Regions from separate parts of the Pontibacillus sp. ALD_SL1 genome, predicted to be linked through region 4. Evidence: riboswitches for the same ligand, from Rfam matches in the RefSeq annotation. Region 4 holds a riboswitch; each other region holds the start of a gene.
What was found. A riboswitch is a leader RNA that binds a small molecule or an ion and turns the genes downstream of it on or off. The one in region 4 is predicted to bind S-adenosylmethionine.

Region 1 (3,473 bases), 260 kb from region 4:
TTTCACGAAAAGCCCTCCTTGATTAGTCTAAACTCATCATACCTAATTATCGGATTATTTTGAATAATTATGGAGCAAAACAAAACATTACAAAAATATATAAAAAAACTGATCATTTCAAAGGAGAGTTTTGCGTCACTTTTATCCTCCCCATAAAGTAAGGCCACATCCTATTCATTAGACAGTACTTAACTGAATCTCTTTCTTCATATAAGAAGCAGCTAATTTATATTTCCTCTTCTTGTAATAATAATCACCTAGACGCTCATAGAGACCTTTTAACTTATTATGATCTTTCCTTCCTTCTAATTCCTTAATTAACTCATTCATACATCGTTCGAAATCTTCAGACCTTCCCTCTTTCTCAAAAATGAATGCTTCTAACTCTTTCAAATAATATTGATCTTTTTGCGACAGGCATTGTTTCCTAGCATGAGAAAGGACAATTTTCGCTTCTTGAATCTTATTTCGATCTATTAAACTACCAACTAATGAGTGATATGGAAGAATAATATTATGCATATCATTAATATTAACCTTAGCTTCTATAGATTTCCTGAAATAATAGATGGCAGCCTCGTAGTCACCAAGTTGTTTATTGATTAATCCACAATTATGATGAATCCGACTCTTTAACTTCTCATTATTTGTCATAGTGACAATTTTTTCTCCTTTGAGAAGATACTCCATTGCCGTTTCACATTCATTCATATCCCAATGTATAGCACCTATCATATTATACGTTTCCCCTAATCGATCCCATTCGAGCTTTTGTTGAAACACTTGAAGGCACTCTTTTGCTGCTTCAATGGCCTTATAATATTCTCTGCTTTGCTTATGAAGCAAAGAGATATTATAGAAGAATAAGCCTTTCTCTAATTCGTCCTGTGTTTGTGAGACAAGCCTATAATAGTGCTTTAGGCTAGCATGTATATGATTGTGTTGAAAGTGATACAAACCATAATAGTAGTCATAGAACGACAAAAACACCTTATCGTCTAGTGTCTCCCCATCTTTTATATAAAGGTTTATTAATAATTGAATTGAAGCCATTTCTTCTGTATTGCAGCCTGATTTCATAAAATGGGCACCTTTAATGAGTGTAAATAACAATTCACTATAGATCCCCTTAGCGACTTGATCCTCCAGAGAATCCAAATGATTCAGCAGACTCTTTACTCTAGCACCATCACCTATAATGACCGCATCTTTCAATTCTATAATCTGGTCGATTAAGGCCGTATCCATGTATTCGTACTCCAACAAGTAAGCCTCATCCACCTCAAGCTTGTCCGCAAAAAGCACAAGAATATCTTTAGACGGGACGTACTTACCAGACTCAATATTGCTAAGATGAGTAGCTGAAACCACCCCAACACTTAGTTCGTTCTGTGATAATCCCCGCAATTGCCTTACGTATTTAATCCTTCTCCCAATGTGCACCCAGATTCCCCCATACCATAGTGGACTAGTTGTATATGCTCAAAAAAAGATGCTGAAAATTCCAAAAATATTTCCTTAGTATTAGTTTAACAAACATTTTGTTCTACCGAATCAGGAAGGAAGACCCCTTTTGCGGTAGGTCAATAGAACCATCACCGATGTTCATCAAATAGGAGCACGCAATTTTAAGGTGAAAGTTTTAACTTACATTTCATTGACAACTCACTCATAAGAGCGTAATATATTCATCAACAAAAAGTTTGAAAATTAACTCTTCTTATCAAGAGAGGTGGAGGGACTGGCCCTTTGAAACCTCGGCAACGGGTTCTGATGTGAATACCGTGCCAATTCCAATCAGGTGAAATCCTGAAAGATGAGAGAGCGGGACTCGTATTCAGAACCCTCTCATCTCGTCTCAAGGACAAGTTGAGGGGGTTTTTTATTACCTTCCTTCATATATATAGAAGGAAATTGGACGCGTAACTTTTAATTCCAAGTAACTTGGGTTGTTTAATCTGATATACTATTATAAAGAGGAGCTGAGTCAAGTGAGGTACGGATATTGGTTACCGATTTTCGGAGGGTGGCTTAGAAATGTTGAGGATGAGAATATGCCCCCGACATTCGATTATGCCAAGAAAGTCATTCAACGAGGGGAACAGTTAGGATTTGATACAACCCTTATTGCGGAGTTGTATTTAAATGATATAAAAGGAACCGATCAGGATTCCTTAGAAGCCTGGACAACAGCAGCAGGCCTGGCAGCTGTGACTGAAACTACAGAAATTATGGCCGCAGTCAGACCTAATTTTCATAATGCAGCAGTAACAGCTAAAATGGCCGCGAACATTGATCAAATCTCAGGAGGCCGCTTCACGTTAAATGTCGTATCCGCCTGGTGGCAAGAGGAAGCCAAACAATACGGAGGGTCGTTCACCGCACACGATGAACGCTATGATCGAACCGATGAATTTCTTTCAGTGTTAAAATCCCTTTGGACAAAAGAAGAACCCGTTAGCTACGACGGGAAGTTTTATTCCATTGAGAATACCCACCTTCATCCGAAACCTATTCAAAAGCCTTATCCAAAGCTTTACGCAGGTGGTGAAAGTCCACGTGGAAAAGAAACGATCGTCAATCACTGCGACGCCTACGTCATGCATGGTGGCACGGTCGATGAAATTAATACGAAAATCAGTGATATGAAAGCAAGACGCAGTGAAGCCGGGCACGAGCCCTTCCAATCTTTTGGAATGGCTGCTTACGTCATTTGCCGTGATACAGAAGAAGAAGCACTCCAAGAATTAAACCGGATTACAGATGTGAAAGACTCAGGCGCTTATGCAGGATACAGTGACTTCACTAGTAAGTCACAGCTTGAACAACAAGTCGATCTACAAGATTACTCCGTTTCAAACCGGGGACTTCGCCCAAAACTGATCGGCACACCAGATCAAATTGCTGAACGTATCTTACAATACGAACAAGTTGGGCTCAACCTACTCCTTCTTCAATGCTCTCCGCAACTAGAAGAGATGGAGCGCTTTAGCCGGGACGTTATGCCACTCGTAGAAGAGAAACGCACACACTTCAAGGAGGTACCACAATGACAAAGATATACGTGTTACATGAAAATGATGAATGGACTGATCACCTAACAGGACGCTTAGAGGAGCTCGGCTTGCCGTTTGAGTTATGGCACTTAGACCAGGGAACGGTTGATCTAACAGAAGAGCCACCAGAAGGAATTTTCTATAACCGAATGAGTGCTTCTTCTCACACTCGTGATCACCGCTTCGCACCTGAATTCACAGAAGCTGTCCTCGCTTGGCTCGAACGCCACGGCCGTACCGTTGTGAACGGCAGCCGTGCTTTGCGCCTTGAGCTAAGTAAAGTGAATCAATATATGGCCTTAAATCAAGAAGGCATCACAACGCCAAAGACCATTACAGCCGTCGGGAAAGACCATATTATTGAAGCAGCTAAAAAGCTTGACCTTGCTCCATTTATTACGAAACACAACCGCGCCG
Region 2 (3,473 bases), 1.0 Mb from region 4:
CTGGCTCATGAAGCAGACACCGGAACCGCGTGCCATTATACCGCTTGTATTAGAAAGCTTAATTCTAGACTTTTGGCTCGAGGTCGTTTTTCATAACTTCACATTGCTCCACTCCCCATTCTTGTTACAGGTTGGAGCGCTTATGCTCGGAATTACTCTTAGCGCTGTCGGAGTAGGGATGTATATTCTGCCTGCCTTGCCAAGAGCGCCTGTGGACCAGCTCTTTTTAGCCATCGCAAGCAGATTCAAAATAAGCTTACGCCTTAGCCAAACACTTGTAGCGCTTACTACATCAACATCAGCGCTCTTAATTGGAGGCCCTGTTGGACTAGGCACTGCAACTGGTGTACTATTTGCAGGTCCAATCATTCAGCTAACGTACAGTAAAGCTTATCCTTATTATTATCTAATTCATCCTCACTACAAAAAACGATACGAACTTGCTTTATAAAGAAAAGCGTCTGCACTTGAGCAGGCGCTTTTATAAAAGCTTTTCTAATTGAAGATCTAACGGTTCCTTCTGATAGATTTCATCGTTGACCTCTTGCGCTAGTATACAGCCTACGGATTGATAAAAACGTTGCGTTTCTACTGCCGGATGAGCGCCAATGTAAATTTTCTCAGCTCCCAGGTCTTTAGCGATCTCGCAACACTGATAAAATAATTGTTTCCCTATGCCTTCCCCGCGATATGAATTTGAAACATGAATAAAAGGAAGTGGCACATATTGATATGCTGACCCGAAAAAACGATTTTCTATATTTGCAAATCCTGCTAACTGATTTCCTTCAAAGGCAGCTACTACACCTCCCCCTTCTTCGATACATCGTTTTAAGTACATGGAAATATCCTTTTTCTGCTTTACGCTCCAATTATCAATAAAAGAATCAGACTTTATCTTTACATCAGTTTGGTTAGTCGTATACCACACATTTTTAGTTTCTTGAAAGCGATCGAATTCTGTTAAAAATTTATCATCAATCTCGTCAGCGCTTACATTTCTTACCTGTAGAGTTCTCTTCATGACCCATACCTCCCACCTTATCTTACAAAAAAATAGAATCTTAACATTTTTCTGAAAAAGGATTGACGATGAAAATATTACCCGTTATAATCCATATCAAGCTTTACTAATTAAATAACATACTCTTATCCAGAGTGGCGGAGGGACTAGGCCCTGTGACGCCCGGCAACCTTTCAAGGATCGTCTTGAAAAAGGTGCTAATTCCTACAGATCGTTTATTGATCTGGCAGATAAGAGGAGGCCTTGTTACATACACCCTCTTCTTATTCAGGAAGAGGGTTTTCTTATACCCTCTTCCTTATTACTTACACCCTCGAAAGGATTGATTAACATGAAACGAACACTCGAACAACGATTACAGGATGGACCGGTTATTTGCGGAGAAGGCTATCTATTCGAATTGGAGCGTCGAGGCTACCTCCAAGCTGGATCCTTCGTTCCTGAAGTAGCTCTTGATAACCCTCAAGCACTAAAGCAAACCTACCGCGATTATATGAATGCAGGTTCTGACGTTGTGTTAGCCTTCACCTATAATGCTCACCGTGAGAAGATGCGCATTATTGGGAAAGAAGAGCTATTAGAACCACTTAACCGACAAGCAATTCGTCTTGCAAAAGAAGTGGCTCAGGAGAATCCAGTCGAAGAAGCGCTTGTGGCTGGAAACATATCAAATACAAACCTCTTTAATCCTGAAGATGAGTCTTCAAAAGAGGCCGTTCGCACAATGTTTGCCGAGATGATCTCTTGGTGTAAAGAAGAGGGGGTCGATTTCGTAAACGGAGAAACGTTCTACTACTATGAAGAAGCACAAATTGCTCTTGAAGAAGTGCTAAAGCAAGACCTCCCTGCTGTTATTACGCTGGGCGTTATGGGCGAGAATAGAATGCGTGACGGCTATGAAGTAGAAGAAGCCTGTCGTTTGCTTCAAGAACAAGGAGCTTTAGTTGTTGGAATGAACTGCTTCCGCGGACCTATTACAATGCAGCCTTTTGTAGAAAAAATTCGTGAGGCTTGTGACGGTTATGTAGCTGCACTACCTGTTCCCTACCGCACCTCAGAAGAACACCCAACGTTCTTTAACCTACCAGATGGCGGTTGTGCGTGTCATATACCAACAGAAACGACATTCCCAACCTCTCTTGATCCGCTTTACTGCAACCGTTACGAGATTGCTAGTTGGGCTAAAGATGCACTAGACACAGGGGTCAATTACTTCGGGTTATGTTGCGGCGCTTCTCCCAGCATGCTTCGTGAAGTAGCTGAAACAGTTGGCCGTGAAGCGATTAATTCTAAGTACTCCCCTGATATGAAGAAACACTTCCTATTTGGTTCAGACGACTCGTTGAAAAAGCATAATCAAGCGTATCGCGTGAAAGCCTAAAATTGTAAGAAAGGAGGAACAAACCATTTGTTTGTTCCTCCTTTTTTATAACCCGATTGTGATAAAACCTATTAAATTCAATTATCTATGTTGATCAATAAGTATAGGATTCCCATCAGGATCTTCAATTGTAAAACTTTCTGGACCTTCACTCGTTTCATCTGCTTCTGAAAGGATTTTAACTCCACTTTCTTTTAGCTTTTTTTGAAGTTCCCTGACATCGGTAAAAGAATCCAGTTCTTTAGCATCTTGATCCCATCCAGGATTAAAAGTTAAGATGTTTTTCTCGAACATGCCTTGGAAAAGCCCAATCACACAGTTTCCATTTTTCATAATAACCCAATCTTGATCAGGGACACCTCCAAGGGAATCGAATCCTAACGTTTCATAAAAAGCCTTAGATTTGTTAATGTCTTTTACAGTTAAGCTAACAGAAAATGCACCAAGCTCCATACGATATCCTCCTTATGATTAACTTCCTCCCTTATTATCTTCGCTCTAGTGGAAACAAAAACCTCTTATTGAATTTCAATAAAAGAACCTACACCGACTAAAATACTGATTCACTAAACCTTACCAGTGTGCTTGAAGTTTATTACCATTCAGGTCATAGAAATGGAAATAAGCATGATTTTTATCTTCTTCTATATTCTCCACTTTAACTTGATGATTCATTAAGTGTTGATGGAATTCAGATAATTTTGGACTTGTAAAGCCAATACTAAATGCTTGTTCATGATTAATTGTAAAATGCGCAAACGTTTCATCTTCAGTAGGCACTAACACAAGTAAAAAAGAGCCTTCATTTACTTTTATAATCGCAACTGGTTCCTCCGTAATAGTTAATAACTGGAGCCCTAATACATCTCTATACCATTCTGCGGACTGTTCTAAATCTTTTACTGGGATTCTAATGTAATGAACTTGTTCAATAAATGATTTACTCATCATCTACCGCTCCTTCATTTAATCTTGGTTTTTAGTTGAATACCTTTTATTACGATCTTCTTTGACTGCTTTCATTGCACCGTTATAAGTCCTTCTTATTTTCATAAACATAGCTTACTG
Region 3 (3,473 bases), 1.9 Mb from region 4:
CTTAACATAGTTAGGTGGTATTCTTTGCAAACACTATCCAAGTGTCCTTTAGAGGAGTTAAAGCAGAGTGAAAAAGATGTTGATTTTATTTTTATTCATAGTCCTTTTTGCGGGACCTGCCATTTGGCGAGAAAGATGCTGGAGACATTGGAAGAGACATTAAAAGGAACTGACTTTAGAGAGTTGAACGCAGCGATTCATCCTGACTTCATGAGTTATTACGAAGTAGAGAGTGTTCCGTGTCTTCTGATCGTAAAAAAAGGCATGATTCTTGAAAAAATCTATGCATTTCAATCAGTACCTTATCTCTATGAGAAAGTGAATCAATATCAATAAGAAGAGGCTGTCCTATATGGGACAGCCTCTTCTTATGTATGAAATAATGTCGAACGATGATTTCCCAAGAAATAATTGAGTGAATCATGTAAAGAAATGTAGAGAGAAGGTATTGGTAAATCACAAATGATCGAACTATGACTGGAGAAAATAAGGACTCATCATAAGGAGTCCTTATTTATACTATTGCAATTCATTTATAATAACGTTCCAATCGTCTTCATAATCTCCATGACATCTGCTTTATCTCCAAACTGCGCTTCAATCTTGCCCTGTTGATTTATGACCACAGTTGTTGGCACGCCTGTACACTGATATAGGTCATAAACTTCACGTCCTCGATCAATTAGGGTAGGTTGAGCAAGAAATTTGTTGGCAAATGCCACACCTTCTTCAACGTTTCGTTCTCTTCCGGCTACGTTAATCGTCAACATTTTGACTTCATCACGATTTAAGGATTGATAGAAATGTTCTTTCTTCGGAAGATCCCTTGAACAGTCGGGACACCAAGAAGCCCAAAAAGTGAGGACGATGACTTTTCCGAGATCTTGTTCCAATTGATAATGGCTGCCATCCATAGCGGGGAGCTCAAAGTGAGGTGCTTGCATGTTCGTTGCCTCCTTTAATGATTTGAATTGACTCTTTTATTATCACCATGCTAACATATGATTTAACTTAAAATCGATTTCAGATCTTATCTGGAGAGGTGGAGGGACTGGCCCTTTGAAACCCAGCAACCATCCTTTTTAGGAACGGTGCTAATTCCTGCAAGGCGTGAGCTTTGAATGATAAGAGAGTATACGTACATGCGTTTCCCTCTCTTTGGGAGACGTTTTTTTTATTATCTACACCATTCATTTCCGTATACTGTTTGCTGATAGGATTTATTTAGATGAAAGAATTGAGTGAAAGTTTCATATTGACTGAATGTTAAGACGCGTGCTAGAATTCTTTCTAGACTTAAAAGAGTTAAAGCGTTAATTGAATAAAGGATTTTACTCTTATCACGAGAGGTGGAGGGACTGGCCCTTTGAAGCCCGGCAACCATCAAACTATGTTTGAAAGGTGCCAAATCCTGCTAAGCATAGCTTAGACAGATGAGAGGACGAATCGGTTTAGATAAACCTTTCTGTCCTCTTAGGGGATAGTAAGGTTTTTTGTTTAGGGAAGGTTATACAAGAGAATCCTTAAACTTTTTCGCATTTGAAAAGGAGGAACAACCGTGATTTCAATCAAGAATCTACAGAAAATATTCAAATCTGGGACAAAACAAGTTCAAGCGGTTGATGATGTTAATTTGAACATCGAAAAAGGAGAAATCTATGGAGTGATCGGATATAGCGGTGCTGGTAAAAGTACATTTATTCGGTTGCTTAACCGATTAGAAGATCCTACGAGCGGGGAAATCGTCATAGATGGTGAAGATATAGCAAGTTTGAAAGCGGGCAGTCTACGTAAGGCTAGACAAGAGATTGGGATGGTATTCCAGCATTTTAACCTTCTTTGGTCTCGAACGGTAAGAGAAAACATTGCGTTTCCTTTAGAAATCGCAGGAACTCCAAAGAAGGAAAGGCAAGAACGAGTTGATGAACTGATTAAGTTAGTCGGCCTAGCAGGCAGAGAAGATGCATACCCATCGCAACTAAGTGGTGGACAAAAGCAGCGCGTAGGTATAGCAAGGGCGCTTGCTAACAGACCAAAAGTTCTGTTATGTGATGAAGCCACATCGGCACTAGACCCTGAAACAACTGATCAAATATTAGACTTGTTGGTTGATATCAATGAACAGTTAGACTTAACGATTATCCTTATCACTCATGAAATGCACGTTATCCGCAAAATCTCTCACCGAGTAGCGGTGATGGAAGAAGGTAAAGTTGTAGAAGAAGGCGATGTATTAGATGTCTTTCTTCATCCAAAAGAAAAAGTAACGAAACGATTTGTAGAACAAATTATGGGCGATCAAGACCAAGACGAAGCAGTGGAGACGATCTTAGCTCAGTATCAGACTGGACAAGTCGTTCGTCTGCATTTTGTGGGAGAGAAAACGAATCAAGCTTTAATTAGTGAGGTATCGAGAGAATTCCCTACTGTGAGCTTCAACATTTTACAAGGTAAGATTACTCAAACTAGTAAAGGTGCTTATGGAACGCTCTATGTTCACATGGATGGGACAGAAGAAGACATCAAGAAGGCAATCGATTATATTTCCGAAACGTCCGTGCAAGTAGAGGTGAATAATCATGTTTCATAAGTTGTTTCCAAACGCAAATGTAGAAGATCTGATTACGGCTACGGAAGAAACGTTATATATGACCGCTCTTTCTGTAATTGGAACGTTTATCTTAGGATTGTTGCTAGGGCTGTTACTGTATTTAACTTCAAAGCAAAATATATGGGCTAACAAACCATTGAATTTCATTGTGGCAACGATTGTAAACGTGTTCCGTGCTATTCCATTTATTATTCTAATTCTACTCTTATTCCCATTCACAGAATTTTTAATTGGGACAATAAGAGGCCCTAATGCAGCACTGCCTGCTTTAATTATCGGAGCAGCACCATTTTATGGTCGTCTTGTTGAAATTGCTCTTAAAGAAGTAGATAAAGGTGTAATAGAAGCAGCAAAATCTATGGGAGCTAAGACCTCTACAATTATCTTTAAAGTCTTGCTTCCAGAATCAATGCCAGCTTTGGTTTCGGGTATTACGGTTACCTCTATTAACTTAATTAGCTATTCAGCCATGGCAGGTGTCATTGGAGCAGGTGGTCTTGGTGATTTGGCTTATCTCAAAGGGTTCCAACGCTGGGACTTTGATGTTGTATTCTTGGCTACAATTTTAATTGTCATTATTGTATTCATATTCCAATTCGTTGGAGACCTTATATCTAACAAATTAGACAAACGATAGAAGGAGAGTTAAATGATGAAAAAATTCTTAACACTATTCCTCAGCGCATTATTCATATTCGCACTAGCGGCATGTGGATCAGCAGAGGATGACTCAAGCAGCAATGGATCTGAAACAGGCAATGAGAGTGGGGAAAGCAGTTCTGAGGAAGAACTAGAGGAAGTTGTTATTGGTGCATCTAGCACTCCTCACGCAGAGATCTTGGAGAAAGCTAAACCAATCCTG
Region 4 (3,473 bases):
GAAGAGGCTTATAAGAAAGCCATGAAAGGATCCTTTGTAAAAATCATACATGTGTAGGAGAGAGGCTTTGAGCGCCTCTCTCCTTTTTTATATCAAACATTAAACGCCGAACACTTCAGCGAGATGCTGGCGAAGTTCTGTCATATACGTATCAATGTCAGGGTTTTTAATGACATCAAAGGCACCGAAACTTTTCAGTGGTTCCATACCAACATATTTTTGTGTGTTATGAAGGTGGTCAATGGCTCCTTCAAGATCTTGCCCTTTAAAGAACTCTTCGCTATTGCTGAACGCTTCTTTTGGAGCATTCCAGGTTGTTGAGAACATGTACTTTCTTCCTGGCATAAGTCCACCGTCTCCGTATTTTTCTCCACCTCCAAAGAAAACGCCTGGTTCATAAATGGAATCAATATATGTCTTAGTCCCGCCCGGAAGACTGAACCAGTACATGGGGGTTTGGAAAACGATGGTATCTGCCCACTTGAATTTTTCTTGCTCTTCTTTTACATCATATCCTTCACTTACAATCGTTGTTTGAACGTCATATTTTGTGGAGAGCTTGGTTACAATTTCATCGAAAAGCGTTTTATTTAGACGGCCCTCAGCAATTGGGTATGGTTCGTGACCATTGATAACTAGAATATTATTCATGATTAACATCCTTTGTTTAATAGTTTTATTGTTCGAAAACCATCGAACTGTTTTAAACTATAGCACCTCGGTTAGTGGAATGCAAACAAAAAAAGAGAACCGCCTAAAAAGGGGGTTCTCAAGTCACGCTACAAATCTTCTTCATTTACTTTTCCGATCGCATCGAGTAATCCAGGGAATTTCCCTTCGATTTCTTCCGTTCGTATGGAGTAAAAATGCTCCTTTCCTACAATCCTGGCCTGGATTAAACCAGCTTCTCGTAATACTTTTATATGATGAGATACAGTTGACTTTGGTAATTGAAGTTGAAGCGTGTAGTGGGTACAGTTATTCTCATGTGTATCCCGCAGACATCGAACAATTTTTGCTCGGTTCGGTTCGCTAAGTGCCTGCAAAACTTTTGTAAGTGTAACACTTTCTATTGGTGGATGATAAGGTATTTTCATACATCATATTGTATCGATTATTGACTCCTGAGGCAAGGTAACGGGTTTATTATCGTGAGCCCCTTTAAAGCTGTAGATATGATTGTGAGTACGACTTGTTATGGAAGGTGATTAACTTGTTAAAAACTGTCCTCTTAAGGAATAATACTCAACAGATAAGGGTATTCCCTTACATAAACCATTGTAGGAGGGAATACCGGTGCCAAAAGCATTATCAGGAAAGATTTCATTATTTATGTTAGCCATATTTGTAGGGCAGTTGCTTGCTCTTATTATTGTAGGTTCTATGGAGGGACTGTTAACGATTGTGACCTTCTCTCATTTAACACGATATACAGCCATTATTGGCCTTGTTGTTGGGGGTGTGGGAGTAATCCAAGAGAAAGGGAAAGGCAAGATTACTCCTATTTTGACACTTCTATTAAGTGTAGGCTTAGCTGCCTTTAATGGTTATCTGATGTTTATTTGGGGATAGTGAGTTAAGCTTATAAAAGGTTAATAAAATTTTTAACTATTAAATTATTAAAAATCCTTTGACAATTCTAACTGCTCCTTGTAGTATATGGATTAACGAAAAACACATTTTAAAACAATCTTCTTATCCAGAGAGGTGGAGGGAATGGCCCTTTGAAACCTCGGCAACGGATTCTATTCGATTAGAACACCGTGCCAATTCCTTCAAGCTTAGGCTTGAAAGATGAGAAGAGACGGATCTACATATACGTAAATCCCCTCTTCTTATTATTTTAAGAAGAGGGGATTTTTTGTTTACCAGATGAGGAGGAAAAAGGGCATTTTTAGCTTATAAACCAAGTATTCAGATCTGTTTTAGTTTAATTAAAGGAGGCAAACAACATGATCGAGTTACATAATATTGAGAAAGTGTACAAGAAAAACGATCAAACCATTCGAGCAGTTGACGGCGTCAATGTATCAATTGATAAAGGAGCAATATACGGCGTCATTGGATTTAGTGGCGCGGGTAAGAGTACTCTTCTCCGATGCGTAAACCTAATTGAACGTCCAACATCAGGAGAAGTGAAGCTAGACGGTGAGGATCTGACTCAGTTACCAAAATCAAAACTACGAAAAGAGAGACGTCGCATTGGAATGATCTTTCAGCATTTTAACTTGTTAGAATCAAAAACCGTTTACCAAAACGTGGCCTTTCCACTTTTGCTCGATGGACAAAAAGGAAAGCAAGTGGAAGGAAAGGTGAAGGAGCTCCTCGAGTTTGTCGGGTTAGCAGATCAGGCAGGGAAATATCCGGAGGAGCTTTCTGGAGGGCAGAAGCAGCGAGTGGGTATTGCAAGAGCACTCGTTCGATCTCCTGAAGTGCTACTTTGCGATGAAGCCACTTCAGCTCTGGATCCTCAGACAACCGAGTCAATTTTAGACCTTTTGAAGCAAATTCGTGAAGAATACCATATTACCATTTTAATGATTACGCATGAGATGCAGGTCATTCGTGAGATTTGCGACCGTGTGGCTGTTATGGAAGCTGGAAAAGTGATTGAGGAAGGAACCGTCTTTGATATCTTCTCAAGTCCTGCGCACCAGACAACGAAGAATTTCGTCAGCTCGGTTATGAACGATAAGATTCCGGAATCAATTCTACAAGCCTTAGATAGTACCCGACACGTATACAGGGTGACGTTCTTAAGGGAACAAGCTTCAAAGCCAATCCTATACCGGGCTGCTACTCAGCATCAGGTTGAAGTGAACGTGTTATACGGGCAGATTACCGAACTGCAAGGCGAACCATTCGGGAGTCTGATCGTCGAATTTATTGGAGGAGAGAAAGAGATCTTTAAAGCTCTTCATTCTATCCAGCAATCTGTAACAGTGAAAGAGGTGACGCGAGATGCAAGTTGATTTAGCCACATTTTGGCCGAAGATTTTAGAAGCAACACAAGAGACAATCGTTATGGTAGCCATCGCTTTACTGTTTGCGGTTGTAATAGGTTTACCCCTTGGCATTTCTCTAGTCGTAACGAGAAAGAACGGACTTCTTGAAAACGGTCCTTTATTTAAAGTATTAAACGGTATAGTGAACTTCTTTCGTTCGATCCCGTTCATTATCTTATTAGTAGCAATCTTACCGATTACCCGTTTTATCGTAGGTACTTCAATCGGTACAGCAGCAGCCGTTGTGCCTCTTGTATTCTTCTCAGCCCCCTATATTGCCAGGCTTGTTGAGAGTAGTTTACTAGAAGTGAATCCAGGTGTTGTGGAAGCAGCAGAATCGATGGGGGCAACGCCTTGGCAAATCATTTACCGCGTCTTTTTACCAGAAGCATTAAGTTCTCTTGTTTTAAATATTACCATCGCAACCATTGGATTAGTTGGCGCATCAGCAATGGCTGGCTTTGTTGG

Region 1: linked by a shared signal. The riboswitch ahead of IMZ31_RS04665 (LLM class flavin-dependent oxidoreductase) and the one ahead of IMZ31_RS05940 (methionine ABC transporter ATP-binding protein) in region 4 are both predicted to bind S-adenosylmethionine.
Region 2: linked by a shared signal. The riboswitch ahead of IMZ31_RS11305 (homocysteine S-methyltransferase family protein) and the one ahead of IMZ31_RS05940 (methionine ABC transporter ATP-binding protein) in region 4 are both predicted to bind S-adenosylmethionine.
Region 3: linked by a shared signal. The riboswitch ahead of IMZ31_RS15400 (methionine ABC transporter ATP-binding protein) and the one ahead of IMZ31_RS05940 (methionine ABC transporter ATP-binding protein) in region 4 are both predicted to bind S-adenosylmethionine.

Annotation. Positions count from the first base shown of each region.
Region 1 is NZ_CP062974.1:917,469-920,941, reverse strand. Features, by position in the region: gene IMZ31_RS24590 (hypothetical protein) at 1-6, opposite strand, end outside; gene IMZ31_RS04670 (helix-turn-helix domain-containing protein) at 178-1,443, opposite strand; SAM riboswitch class I at 1,718-1,823, shown strand; gene IMZ31_RS04665 (LLM class flavin-dependent oxidoreductase) at 1,992-3,053, shown strand; gene IMZ31_RS04660 (ATP-grasp domain-containing protein) at 3,050-3,473, shown strand, end outside.
Region 2 is NZ_CP062974.1:2,227,119-2,230,591, forward strand. Features, by position in the region: gene IMZ31_RS11295 (YczE/YyaS/YitT family protein) at 1-451, shown strand, start outside; gene IMZ31_RS11300 (GNAT family N-acetyltransferase) at 482-1,024, opposite strand; SAM riboswitch class I at 1,147-1,261, shown strand; gene IMZ31_RS11305 (homocysteine S-methyltransferase family protein) at 1,356-2,405, shown strand; gene IMZ31_RS11310 (VOC family protein) at 2,487-2,858, opposite strand; gene IMZ31_RS11315 (VOC family protein) at 2,979-3,353, opposite strand; gene IMZ31_RS11320 (hypothetical protein) at 3,468-3,473, opposite strand, start outside.
Region 3 is NZ_CP062974.1:3,033,577-3,037,049, reverse strand. Features, by position in the region: gene IMZ31_RS15415 (ribonuclease M5) at 1-10, shown strand, start outside; gene IMZ31_RS15410 (thioredoxin family protein) at 25-336, shown strand; gene IMZ31_RS15405 (TlpA family protein disulfide reductase) at 534-944, opposite strand; SAM riboswitch class I at 1,028-1,131, shown strand; SAM riboswitch class I at 1,335-1,440, shown strand; gene IMZ31_RS15400 (methionine ABC transporter ATP-binding protein) at 1,559-2,590, shown strand; gene IMZ31_RS15395 (methionine ABC transporter permease) at 2,580-3,248, shown strand; gene IMZ31_RS15390 (MetQ/NlpA family ABC transporter substrate-binding protein) at 3,264-3,473, shown strand, end outside.
Region 4 is NZ_CP062974.1:1,179,801-1,183,273, forward strand. Features, by position in the region: gene IMZ31_RS05920 (HD domain-containing protein) at 1-57, shown strand, start outside; gene IMZ31_RS05925 (NAD(P)H-dependent oxidoreductase) at 100-651, opposite strand; gene IMZ31_RS05930 (ArsR/SmtB family transcription factor) at 780-1,097, opposite strand; gene IMZ31_RS05935 (hypothetical protein) at 1,297-1,572, shown strand; SAM riboswitch class I at 1,693-1,801, shown strand; gene IMZ31_RS05940 (methionine ABC transporter ATP-binding protein) at 1,953-2,972, shown strand; gene IMZ31_RS05945 (methionine ABC transporter permease) at 2,962-3,473, shown strand, end outside.